One region of the uncultured Agrobacterium sp. genome, then DNA from elsewhere that is predicted to be linked to it. Evidence: predicted binding sites of a transcription regulator. Region 1 holds the regulator's gene; each other region holds the start of a gene.
The links. Region 1 encodes PhoB, which activates phosphate uptake and scavenging genes when phosphate is short. Its sites were predicted from a motif close to TGTCATNNANCTGTCAT; they were not measured.

Region 1 (4,169 bases):
CAGAACGATATCAAGCACGGCATTGCCAGCGGCCATGGCCAGCGGGTTGCCGCCGTAGGTCGTCCCGTGCGAGCCGGCGGTCATGCCGGATGCGGCGTCTGCCGTTGCCAGGCAAGCGCCGAAAGGGAAGCCGCCGCCGATGCCCTTGGCAACCGCCATGATGTCGGGCGTGACGCCGGACCATTCATGCGCAAAAAACTTGCCGGTACGGCCAACGCCAGTCTGCACTTCGTCGAAGATCAACAGCAGGCCGTGCTCTTCGCAAAGCGCCCGCAGCGTACGCAGGAACTCAGGCGCGACGACGCGGATACCGCCCTCACCCTGGATCGGCTCGATCAAAAGGGCTGCCGTTTCAGGCACGATAGCAGCTTTGAGCGCGTCGAGATCACCGAACGGCACCTGATCGAAACCCTCGACCTTGGGGCCGAAACCCTCCAGATATTTGGCCTGGCCGCCAGCCGCGATGGTGGCAAGCGTGCGGCCATGAAACGCGCCTTCAAAGGTGATGATGCGGAATTTTTCCGGGTGGCCGTGGGTGTATTGATAACGGCGTGCGGTCTTGATGGCGCATTCCAGCGCTTCGGCGCCTGAGTTGGTGAAGAACACCTTGTCGGCAAAAGTCGCATCGGTCAGCCGCTTGGCCAGCACTTCCTGACCTGCAACCTCATAAAGGTTGGACAGGTGCCAGACCTTCTCTACCTGCGCCTTCAGAGAATCAACCATATGGGGATGGCTGTGGCCGACGGAGGTCACGGCGACGCCCGCACCGAAATCGAGATATCGCTCGCCGGTTTCCGTGATCAGCCAAACGCCCTCGCCTCGTTCGAAGCGTAAGGGGGCTCTGGAAAACGTATCGAACAACGGCCCGGATTTGGGGGCAGTTTCGGCCATGGCGACATCACTCCTTACGTCAAGTCGGGACAGACGACTGTCAATAGGGCTAGCGGGTTATCCCTGCCCTGAAAATCAAAAATGCCGCCTCGCGGCGGCTTGCATGCTGTCTTCATTGCGAGGTCACTATTGTCACTTCCCCACCTAATGTCAACAAATCTCGGCACTTTCGGGCATTTACAAGCCTTGGTAAGCAAGCTTCCAGCAACCACCAACTGTTGCCTTTCTGACTCACAGGGGAAGCAAGTTGGGGAAAACCGGAAAATCGATTCCAGATGATTCCTGCGACTCTTGTCACGGAGTCAACCGACGATTAGGTTAACCGTCAATTACTAGACTGCAATGCGGCGGAACTAGTCACCTACAATCTGGCAAATGGCCTGCGCGTGGTTCACTCCACGGCATCGCAGGTGGATTCTGCCCGAAACAACGCGACGAGCGGAGAAGCGGCATGAACTGGACGGACGAACGAGTAGAAAAACTCAAGAGATTATGGTCCGAAGGGCTTAGCGCAAGCCAGATCGCAGCACAACTGGGCGGTGTGAGCCGCAATGCCGTCATCGGCAAGGTTCACCGCCTGAACCTGCCAGGTCGCGCCAAGGCTGGCGGCACGGTCGCCACGTCGCGCCCTGCGCCTAAGCGTCCTGCAGCAGCGCCGCGCCCAGCAAGCTACACGGCTGCTCCGGCCCGTGTCGCAACGAGCCGTCCTGCACCTGCACGCACCACTGGCGCTCTCGCGTTCAAGGAAGACATGGAGATCGACGCGGTCGAGCCCATGGAATATGTCCGCTCTTCCAACAATGTCGTCATCCCGATCTCGCGTCGCCTGACACTGACGGAGCTGACCGAACGTACCTGCAAGTGGCCCGTCGGTGACCCGCTCAAGGACGACTTCCACTTCTGTGGCTGCGAAGCAGCTGAAGCGTCGCCTTATTGCAAGTTCCACGCGAAAATGGCTTACCAGCCGGTGAGCGAACGCCGTAAGGCGTAAGGCTCAGTTTCAAGACCATTTCGAAAAGCGGGCTTCGGCCCGCTTTTTTTGTGCGTTCCTTCAAGCGTTTCCTCGATCCAATTGGTCCAGACTTGCCTGCAGCAGCGATCATGCGCAGACTACCACCATGAACGCGATCGACACGCTCTACGACTATATCTCGGTCCTATGGACGAAGGTGGTCAAAACGCCCTTCCCTCCGATCCCGCGCCGCGCACGCGGCGACGGGACGGTATATGTCGAATGGCGACGGGGTCGCTACTGGCTGATCTGCGAAGAGCGTGGCAAGGAGTATTGGCGGCGCGAGGCGAACGACATGGACGATGCCGCGTTCCAACTGATGTCGATCGTCTCGAGCGCGTTGGTGCGCGATCGAGAGCTTGAGTTTCGGCAAAAGCAAGCCGGTCGCTCTGGCGATCCTGACCGCTACTCGCGCTGGAACTGGATGTATCAGGAAATCGAGCTGATGAACGACATCAAGGAGAGTTATGGCGCTCGAACCAGAGCCCACTATGAGGAGGTGCTGCAACGCAGCCCGCTATCGCAGGACGAAATAGACGCCGCGCGCTATCCCCTTCCTACCTCGAGATCTGACGCCCCGTAGCCATATGCTGCAGGCTGCTGCGTGAGAAAAATCGGAGCGCTTGCCATGATAGAAAGCGCTCCCTAAGGCAATCAGGCTTCCATGGAATATCCGGCACCGCGAACGGTACGGATCACATCCTGCATGCTCGAGAAGTTCAGTGCCTTGCGCAGGCGACCAACATGGACGTCCACCGTGCGTTCATCCACGTAGATGTCATGTCCCCAGACGCCATCGAGAAGCTGAGATCTGGAGAAGACGCGTCCCGGCGACGTCATGAGGAATTCCAACAGACGGAACTCGGTCGGCCCAAGGCGGACTTCGCGGCTTTTGCGGTGAACGCGATGCGTCTCACGGTCGAGTTCGATATCACCGCATTTCAGCACCGAGGACAAAACCTCGGGTTTGGCGCGACGCAGCATCGCCTTGACACGTGCCATCAGCTCCGGCGTGGAAAAGGGTTTGACGACATAGTCGTCGGCGCCCGTAGCCAGACCGCGAACCCGTTCGCTTTCCTCGCCGCGCGCCGTCAGCATGATGATCGGCAGACGTTCGGTTTCGGGGCGCATACGCAGGCGACGGCAAAGCTCGATGCCGGAGACGCCTGGCAACATCCAGTCAAGGATGAGAAGATCCGGCGTGCGCTCCTGGAGGCGGATTTCCGCCTCGTCGCCACGCGGAATAGTGTCGACGTCATAGCCTTCGGATTCGAGATTGTAACGCAGGAGGACGCTCAGCGCCTCCTCATCTTCGACAACGGCGATTTTCGGCACCATGGCTCCAGATCCTATCTGTCGCTTACTCGGTCACAGCGCCGAGCGTGTTGGAACTATCGTCCTTCGGACGCTCACCTGCCGGCTGGCTGCCGGTGGTCATGTAGTAGATGGTCTCGGCAATGTTGGTCGCGTGATCGCCAACACGCTCGATGTTCTTGGCGCAGAACAGAAGATGCGTGCAGGTGGTGATGTTGCGCGGATCTTCCATCATGTAGGTCAGAAGCTCGCGGAAGAGCGAGGTGTACATGGCGTCGATCTCTTCATCGCGCTCGCGGATGGCCTGGGCCTTTTCCGCCGAACGCGTGGAGTAGACGTCCAGCACTTCCTTCAGCTGAACCAGCGCCAGTTCCGACAGGTGCTCCAGGCCACGCGCCAGTTTACGCGGAACGCCGGTGCCTGCCACTGCAATGACGCGCTTGGCGGTGTTCTTGCCCAGATCGCCGACGCGCTCGAGGTCTGCGGCGATGCGCAGCGAACCGATGATTTCGCGCAGGTCCGCCGCCATCGGCTGACGCTTGGCGATCGTCACGATCGCCTTGTCGCCGATTTCACGCTCGGCGTGATCGAGGATCGTATCGTCGGAGATGACCTTCTGCGCCAAGGCCGCATCGGAATTGACGAGCGCGCGCACTGCGTCGGCGCACATCTGCTCGGCCAGTCCGCCCATTTCGGCGATCCGGCGGCTGAGGAACTTCAGCTCCTCGTCATAGGCTGACATGATGTGGGAATGTGTCGGCATAGTCGTAATCTCCAGTTTCGAAACGCCCTGTCGCAAGCCTTTTGTTGGCTCAAGCGACAGGCGCGGTGGGATGCGCGGGCAACAGCAGGATCAGCCGAAACGACCCATGATATAGTCCTGGGTACGCTGGTCATCCGGGTTGGTGAACATCTTGTCCGTATCGTTCTCCTCGACCAGATGACCGAGGTG
Region 2 (4,169 bases), on a different contig from region 1:
ACACTCGCCGATGTGCGCGAAGAGGTGCAGATGGTGGTGATGGATATGTCCGGCCTCACCAAGGGTCGCGATTTCAATGTTCTCTCGTATAAGACATGGCGCGTCAGTGACATAGCAACCAAGTATCAGTTGATCAAAGGTGGTCTCGGTTGGGGCGGATTGCCGGCATCGCTCGTTCGAGGCGACATCATGAACGGTAGTCTCAAGGTACTTGATCTCGATGCCTACGAACTCGGCGAGTATCCACTTTATTCGCTGCGCAGAGCCGACACGCCTGCGGGGCCGGCGAGCCAATGGCTGATCGACAATTTTCAGCAACGACTATCCAAATGCCCGGACAATAAGAGCTTTTTGAATGCCGTGCGTCCCGTAACGCTCAAAGACGCTGCGGAATAAGATCTCTCTGACCATTAGCTAACGAGGGAAATCTATCGATGTGTATGATGGCGGCGGCTTGAAGCCGCCGCCACGGCCATTACCCCAACATCAGGCGGAACTTCGCGAAGCCTTCGGCGCCATCGCCCGCTTGCTCGATCTTGGCGCCCTTCACATCCTTCGCGTATTGGCGGCCTTTCGGGCCGGTTTCGAAAATGGCGGTCGTATCGGAGACCGGTGCGAAGGACCAGTTATCGTCAGCAGATGGATTGATCGTACCCTGATCCATAATGTAGCGCACGATCACATCGCGGTTGGTATCGGGCGCGACGAAGATGATCTTGTCGCTACCGATGGCCGGGAACTTGCCGCCACCGCTGGCACGATAATTGTTGGTAGCGACAACGAACTTCTGCTCCGGATCGATCGGCTTGCCCTGGAACTGAAGATTGACGATGCGGCTGCTGTCCGGGTTGGCGGCCTTGCCATCCTTGTCGAACTTGGCAGGTTTCGAGACATCGATCTGATAGGTGACCCCATCGATGATGTCGAAATTATAGGACGGGAAATCATTGTTCAGCAGCGGCGCATCCTTGGATCCTGCCTTGACCGTGTTGAACATGCCGGCCGACATCTCCAGCCAGTCTTTCACCTGCGCGCCGTTGATGAGCACGGCCTGCACTGTGTTTGGATAGAGATAGAGGTCGGCGACGTTCTTGATCGCAATGTCACCGGCAGGGACATCCGTATAATAGTCAGCACCGCCACGACCGCCTGACTTGAACGGTGCTGCCGCAGAAAGCACCGGCAGGTCCTTGTACTGCCCGTCCTTCAGCATGTCCTTGATGTACCAGGTTTGGGCATTGGAAACGATCTGCACCGACGGATCGTCGGCCACTAGCGCGAAGTAGGAATAGAGCGGCGCGGAGCTCTTGCCGACGGGACGGCGCACATAGGCAAGCGCTCCCTCATGGTCCTTCTTGACCGCTTCGATGACCTCCGGCTTGTCCTTCACATCCGCAACGATCTTGCGGTTGTCGTCTCGGTGATAGATCGGTCGGGCTTCTGAGGTGAAGTCGACGATCTTCCAGCTCTTGCCGTCCTTTTCCAGCAGCAGATCGATGAGGCCCATATGCGAACCCCAGAAACCAGCCATTACGGCAGGCTTGCCCATCAATGTGCCCTTGACCGGATCGGCACCATCGATGCCATCCCACGTCTTCGGGCCAGGGAAGACCAGATGCTGGTGACCGGTAAAGACCGCGTCTATTCCCTGTACGCCAGCGAGGTAAAGCGAAGCATTTTCCATGCGTTCGCTCTGGCCCTTGCCGTCGATGCCGGAGTGGGAGAGTGCTATCACAATATCCGCGCCCTGTTCCTTCATGACCGGCACCCAGGCTTTGGCAGCGTCCACGATGTCGCGCGTCTGCGCTTTGCCTTCCAGGTTCTTGGCATCCCACATCATGATCTGCGGCGGCACAAAGCCAATGATGCCGACCTTGATGGGGCTTGTTGCGCCCGAGCCGTCACGGATCTGTTTTTCGAGGATGACATAGGGCTTGAACAAAAGGTCGTCCTGCTTCGGGTCCGATGCCAGTTGACCCTTTGTCAGGTTGGCGCAGACATAAGGGAAATTTGCTCCGCCCAGGGTGTTGAACATGAAATCGAGCCCGTAATTGAACTCGTGGTTGCCGAGCGTGCCACAATCGTAACCGAGCTCATTCATGGCATTGATGACCGGATGTTTGTCGCCTGCCTTCATGCCGCGCTCATAGGCAATGTAATCGCCAAGCGGATTGCCTTGGAGGAAGTCGCCATTGTCGACCAGCATGGAGTTGCCAGCCTCTGCACGCACGGCGTCGATCAGCGATGCGGTACGGGCAAGGCCCAGCGTGTCGTTCGGCTTGTCGGCATAGTAATCGTAAGGAAAAACGTGGACGTGAATGTCGGTGGTTTCCATGATGCGAAGATGCGCCTGATTGCCCTGAGCGCGCGCCGCGAAGGGATGCAGCATGACAAGCGCCGAAGACGCCGCAATACCGCTGAGAAGCGAACGGCGGGTAATGGGGTGAAGGCCGATAAGGGAAGACATGGAAACTCCTGATGTGAAATACGATTGACCTGTCTCGACGCGGGACAAGGTAGAACGAATTGCAGAGGAGTCTATCAGCAAAATGACAGGTGTGTGACACGGCCCGCTCAGCAGGCCGCATAAGAAAAAATTAATATTCAATGCTACGACGTCGTTTTTGACGTCACGCCCTGTCGATGCGGCACTGGAAGCAGTTGTTTCGCGCCGAGCGAACATGCAAATAGGCAATGTCTGGACTTTCAAGCAGTTCCTGTGAACGCACGACGATCTTGGCAGTCGGCGTCACGGCGCCAGTGCCATAGACAATGCGATCGCCTGCATCATAGCCCCGGACGATGTAGTCGGTGCTGTCGAGCATGGTGGGCAGCACTTGAGCCGCCTCAAGGGGAGCGCAGGGCTCGGCATGAATGAAGATCGGTCCTGTCTCGGCGTAAGGCTGTAGGTGACGAAACGGACGGTAAGAGAGAAGTAGCATCGGCTCACCACGCTGTATCTGGCCAAGGCAAGCACGACAGGGAAAGTTGTCCATAGCGATTATCCGTTCCGGTGGCTGACCGTTCGAATCGGGCGCGCCACTGCGGATGGCGTGCGCATGGGCTGGAGGAATGGCGCGAAAGAAGATGGCGGTCGTGGCTGCTCCTTGACGGTGATCTATCAGTTGCTTCTTTGCCGCTATGATCGCCAAACGGTCTGCTATCCACCCGTTTCTTGTCGGTAAGCGAAACCAACCCATTGCGTGGGCCGTTCTGTTTAGCGATCTATGCTGCGTCTCGTTCTGGAAAGTTGACGTCAATGCTGCGCAGGTTTCGAACCGTTCTTTCGGTTGTTCTTCTATGTTCCGTCATGCCTGTGGCACAGGCGCAGGTTGCGCCGGCGCTGGACGATTTGTCCGACGAGCAATTGCAGCAGACTGTGAATTTCGTCATCGGTAATGCCGTTTTCGGCCTCTATCACGAAGCGTCAAAGATGCTGATCTCGGATTTTGCCCTATCCAGTCCGGGCGAAGGCAAGGATGCAGCGGACGAGCTGGCGGCAACGATCATGCTAGAGGCAAACCAGGAATGGTTGGATACCGCAATCGTCAACGCCACCGATAGTTGGTATCTGGCGCGGAGCGCGCAAACACTTCCAGAACACAATCCGCCTGTCTACACGGTGCTTGTTCCAAAAGTCGGGCGTGATCAGCAGATGGCCTGCCTTATGGTAGGTAAGGATGAAGCTGGATATGGCGATCTGGCCACGATGATGGGGCTGCCCAAAAACGAGTGGAAGGCCTGCGAAACGGCTTACCCGCAAACAGTTGCTCGCTGGACTGAGCTGCTCAAGCCGCATGCCAAGACGCCGGGAACAACGAAATTCGATATACGATACGAGCCTGCGCGCGACCCCTTCCTCGACATCTATGCAACGATGGTAAAGGAATCGAAGGTTCTCGATCTGATTGCCCGCGGCTTTAGTGCCTATGATCTCAAGGGTGAGGTGAAGCTGACGGCCAGAAGCTGCGGGAGGCCGGATACCTACTGGTCGGCAGAACGCCGCGAAATCACCTATTGCTACGAGCTTGCCAGGTTTCACGGCGAGCTGATTGCCGCACATCTTCTAGCAAGCAATGGCGATCGCGGCGATGCGCCGGCAAAGGAAATTCCGACAGCCGTCAATCTTGGTCAGGAATTGTAACGCTCCGCTTGGCTTGATCCACGCG
Region 3 (4,169 bases), on a different contig from region 1:
GTTCATCTGACAAAGGATCTGGCGTCGCTGAAAGATCGTTACGACGCGATCAATATCAAGCTCGACAAAACAGGTGGTCTTACAGAAGCGATCGTGATGAAACAGGAGGCCGAACGGCTGGGCTACACGATCATGGTTGGCTGCATGCTGGGCACATCTCTCGCCATGGCGCCCGCCGTTTTACTGGCTCAGGATGCGGCGTTCGCAGATCTCGACGGTCCGCTGCTGCTTGCAAGGGAACGCGAACCAAGTCTTGTCTATGAAGGATCGCTCGTACATCCTCCGCGGCCGGAACTTTGGGGATAAAAACGCGAGCCGCGGAAGACCTTCTTATGCGGCTTTCGAACTGATCATCTTGGGAAATGCGACCGGCTCCAACTGGCCAAGCTTTGGCTCTACGGTTTTGTCGCTGGTCTGCATCCAAGTGATAAGTTCGAAGGTGCCGTCCATGTTTTCGGCAATCGCAGTGCAGCTTTCCACCCAGTCGCCGGTGTTGATGTAGCGGATACCGTCGATATCCTCCATCACTGCATGGTGAATATGACCGCAGATCACGCCATCGACCTTGTTGCGGCGCGCCTCATCCGCCACGACGCGCTGGAACTCACCGATGAAATTCACCGCGTGCTTCACCTGCAGCTTTGCCCAGGCCGAAAAAGACCAATATGGCAGGCCAACGCGGCGGCGCACGGCAGCAATAGCGACATTGACGGCAATGGCGGCATCGTAAGCCCAGTCACCAAGATAGGCGAGAAGACGCGCATTGCGCACCACGACATCAAACTCGTCTCCATGCAGCACGAGATATTTTCGTCCATCTGCAGCCTCATGGATCATGCGCTCGGCGACTTCGATGCCGCCGAAATGCGTACCGGGGAATTCGCGCAGGAATTCGTCATGGTTTCCGGGAATGTAGACGATGCGCGCACCCTTACGCGCTTTGCGCAGAAGCTTCTGGACCACGTCGTTGCAGCCCTGCGGCCAGTACCAGCTGCGGCGAAGACGCCAGCCATCGATGATATCGCCGACGAGAACGATCGTATCCGCCTCGTGATACTTCAGAAAGTCCAAGAGAAAATCCGTCTTGGCTGCTTTCGAGCCAAGATGCACATCGGAAATGAAGAGCGTCCGGAAGTGTCTGGTTTCGGTCTCAGCAGCCATGAATTCGTCCCCTCGTCTCAGGAAAGGCGTTTGGAAATCTTTCAGCTCTTGGAAAACCAGACTCGTGTTTCAGCAAGATGACAAAGCGGCACTTCGATGGCCGGGGTCCTGGCTTTTTGCGAATAGCGACATTTACGCTTTTGCATACCACCCCCCAAATAAACGGCTGTACCACCGGTATGTTTGTTGTATGCAAAGACCTTCACGATAATTGAAATAAGCGGTGAAAAGATGAGTTCTCAGGACAAGGGCACGACGCCAAGCAAGAGCACGAGCAATGCGGATCTGGATGAGCAGGCGCTTTTCTACCACCGCTATCCTCGCCCCGGAAAACTTGAAATCCAGGCATCCAAACCGCTCGGCAACCAGCGAGATCTGGCACTTGCCTATTCGCCAGGGGTTGCAGCCCCGTGTCTTGCTATCCATGAGAATCCTGAAACGGCAGCGGAATATACTGCACGCGCCAACCTTGTGGCGGTGATTTCCAACGGCACCGCCGTCCTCGGTCTGGGCAATATCGGGCCGTTGGCATCAAAGCCCGTCATGGAAGGCAAAGCCGTCCTCTTCAAGAAATTCGCCGGCATCGACGTCTTCGATATCGAAATCGAGGCGCCCGGCATCAACGACATGGTGTCTACCATTTCGGCGCTGGAGCCGACCTTTGGCGGTATCAATCTCGAAGATATCAAGGCGCCGGAGTGCTTCGAAGTCGAGCGCCAGCTGCGCGCTAAGATGAACATCCCGGTCTTCCACGACGATCAGCATGGTACGGCCATCATCGTTGCCGCAGCCGTGACCAATGCTCTGGAACTTGCAGGCAAGTCTCTTTCCGACGTCAAGATCGTTGCCTCCGGTGCCGGTGCGGCGGCTCTCGCCTGCCTCAACCTACTTGTTGAGATGGGCGCAAAGCGGGAAAACATCTGGGTCCATGATATTGAGGGCCTCGTCTACGAAGGCCGCAACACACTGATGGACGAGTGGAAGGAAATCTACGCGCAGAAGACCGAAAAACGCGTGCTGGCCGAATCCATCGAAGGCGCCGATGTTTTCCTTGGTCTGTCGGCTGCTGGCGTTCTCAAGCCCGAGCTTCTGGCCAAGATGGCGGAAAAGCCGCTGATTCTGGCATTGGCCAACCCAAAGCCTGAGATCATGCCGGATGAAGCGCGCGCTGCCCGCCCTGACGCGATGATCTGCACGGGCCGTTCCGACTTCCCGAACCAGGTCAATAACGTCCTCTGCTTCCCTTACATCTTCCGCGGTGCGCTGGATTGTGGCGCAACCAGCATCAATGAAGAAATGAAAATGGCAGCCGTTCGCGCCATCGCCGAGCTGGCCCGCGAAGAAGTCTCCGAAGTCGCAGCAAAGGCCTACAGCGAAGAAACTCCGGTCTTCGGCCCGAACTACCTCATTCCGTCACCGTTCGATCCGCGCCTCATCCTGCGTATCGCGCCGGCGGTTGCCCGCGCAGCTGCCGCAAGCGGTGTCGCTTCGCGACCGATCACGGATTTCGATGCCTATCTCGACCAGTTGAACCGGTTCGTGTGGCGCTCCGGCTTCATCATGAAGCCGATCTTCAACAGCGCCAAGAGCGCGGAAAAGAAGCGCATCATCTTTGCGGAGGGCGAAGACGAGCGCGTGCTGCGCGCAGCCCAGGTTCTCCTCGAAGAAGGAACAGGTGTTCCGATCCTGATCGGGCGTCCGCAGATTATCGAAACGCGCCTGAAGCGCTTTGGCCTGCGCATTCGTCCGAATGCCGATTTCGCCGTCGTCAATCCCGAAGACGATCCGCGCTACCGTGAATATGTCGACGACTACTTCGCGCTTGTCGGTCGCGCCGGCATCAATCCGGAAGCAGCCCGCACGATCATACGCACGAACAGCACGGTCATCGGCGCGCTTTCCGTCAAGCGCGGCGAGGCGGATGCGTTGATCTGCGGTCTTGAAGGCCGGTTCGACCGGCACTTGCGTGACGTGAACCAGATCATCGGCAAGCAAGAAGGCGTGCAGTCCTTCGCTGGCCTCAGTCTGCTGATCACACAGCGCGGCGCGCTGTTCATGACGGACACCTTCGTCAACTACGATCCAAGCTCTGAAGACATTGCTGAAATGGCGATGCTGGCGGCCAAGGAAATCAAGCGCTTCGGCATCACGCCAAAGATCGCGCTTGCCAGCCATTCAAACTTCGGATCGCGTGATTCTGCCAGCGCCCGCAAGATGCGCGCTGCGTTGCAACTCGTTCGCGATGCAGCGCCGCATCTGGAAATCGATGGCGAAATGCAGGGTGGCTCAGCGCTTTCGGAAATTCTGCGCAAACGCGCCATGCCGAACAGCGCGCTTTCCGGCGAGGCGAACCTCCTGGTGTTTCCGAACCTCGATTCGGCCAATATCTCGCTTGGCATCGTCCGCACCATGACGGAAGGGCTGCATGTCGGCCCGATCCTGCTCGGTACCGCGCTTCCGGCCCACATCCTGTCACCGACCGTCACGTCTCGCGGTGTGGTCAATATGGCAGCGCTCGCCGCCGTGCAGGCGTCTCATCCCTCTGCGTGAGGACTTTGGCCGGCCGGCATTGCGTTATTTCCAATTAACGCAATTTTGAAACTGCTGTTGCCGCATTGCGGCACAGCCCTATGCTATCCTGAACTTAATCATGCTGCGCGCGTTCGTGATTGATGTTGAGAAGGATGCCGACTGAATGCTGACGGGCCTGCATAAATCCGCCTTACCTGTTTCGCCACGCAGCATCCGGCTTATCGGCTCTGTGCTGGCCGCCTGCCTCGTTGCCCCGCTTACGACGCAGGCACAGGACATCTGCCAAACGCTCGAGGCACAGCTTAGACAACCCTCAAACTCCAGGCAGGTCATCGGCAACACGTCGGAGGTGCGACGGTTCGCCAATGCGCTGACGCAGCAGAATCTCGTCATACGCCGCATCAAGAACGATCTGCGACGCTATGGCTGCTCATCCGGCAGCGTCATCGTTTATGGCAACCCCAACACCGATCTGT

Region 2: QZ869_RS09095 (bifunctional 2',3'-cyclic-nucleotide 2'-phosphodiesterase/3'-nucleotidase) is a predicted target of PhoB. The motif match lies at 2,550-2,566, and genes of this name have one in related genera.
Region 3: QZ869_RS11395 (UDP-2,3-diacylglucosamine diphosphatase) is a predicted target of PhoB. The motif match lies at 1,228-1,244, and genes of this name have one in related genera.

Annotation. Positions count from the first base shown of each region.
Region 1 covers NZ_CAJYTV010000016.1:298,461-302,629, reverse strand. The annotation lists gene QZ869_RS15015 (aspartate aminotransferase family protein) at 1-891, opposite strand, end outside; gene QZ869_RS15010 (GcrA family cell cycle regulator) at 1,343-1,882, shown strand; gene QZ869_RS15005 (hypothetical protein) at 2,010-2,486, shown strand; gene phoB (phosphate regulon transcriptional regulator PhoB) at 2,558-3,241, opposite strand; gene phoU (phosphate signaling complex protein PhoU) at 3,264-3,980, opposite strand; gene pstB (phosphate ABC transporter ATP-binding protein PstB) at 4,071-4,169, opposite strand, start outside.
Region 2 covers NZ_CAJYTV010000011.1:121,671-125,839, forward strand. The annotation lists gene QZ869_RS09090 (LysR family transcriptional regulator) at 1-396, shown strand, start outside; gene QZ869_RS09095 (bifunctional 2',3'-cyclic-nucleotide 2'-phosphodiesterase/3'-nucleotidase) at 476-2,467, opposite strand; gene QZ869_RS09100 (DUF1203 domain-containing protein) at 2,631-3,146, opposite strand; gene QZ869_RS09105 (DUF4344 domain-containing metallopeptidase) at 3,260-4,144, shown strand.
Region 3 covers NZ_CAJYTV010000011.1:601,971-606,139, forward strand. The annotation lists gene dgcA (N-acetyl-D-Glu racemase DgcA) at 1-306, shown strand, start outside; gene QZ869_RS11395 (UDP-2,3-diacylglucosamine diphosphatase) at 331-1,161, opposite strand; gene QZ869_RS11400 (NADP-dependent malic enzyme) at 1,393-3,711, shown strand; gene QZ869_RS11405 (DUF2865 domain-containing protein) at 3,857-4,169, shown strand, end outside.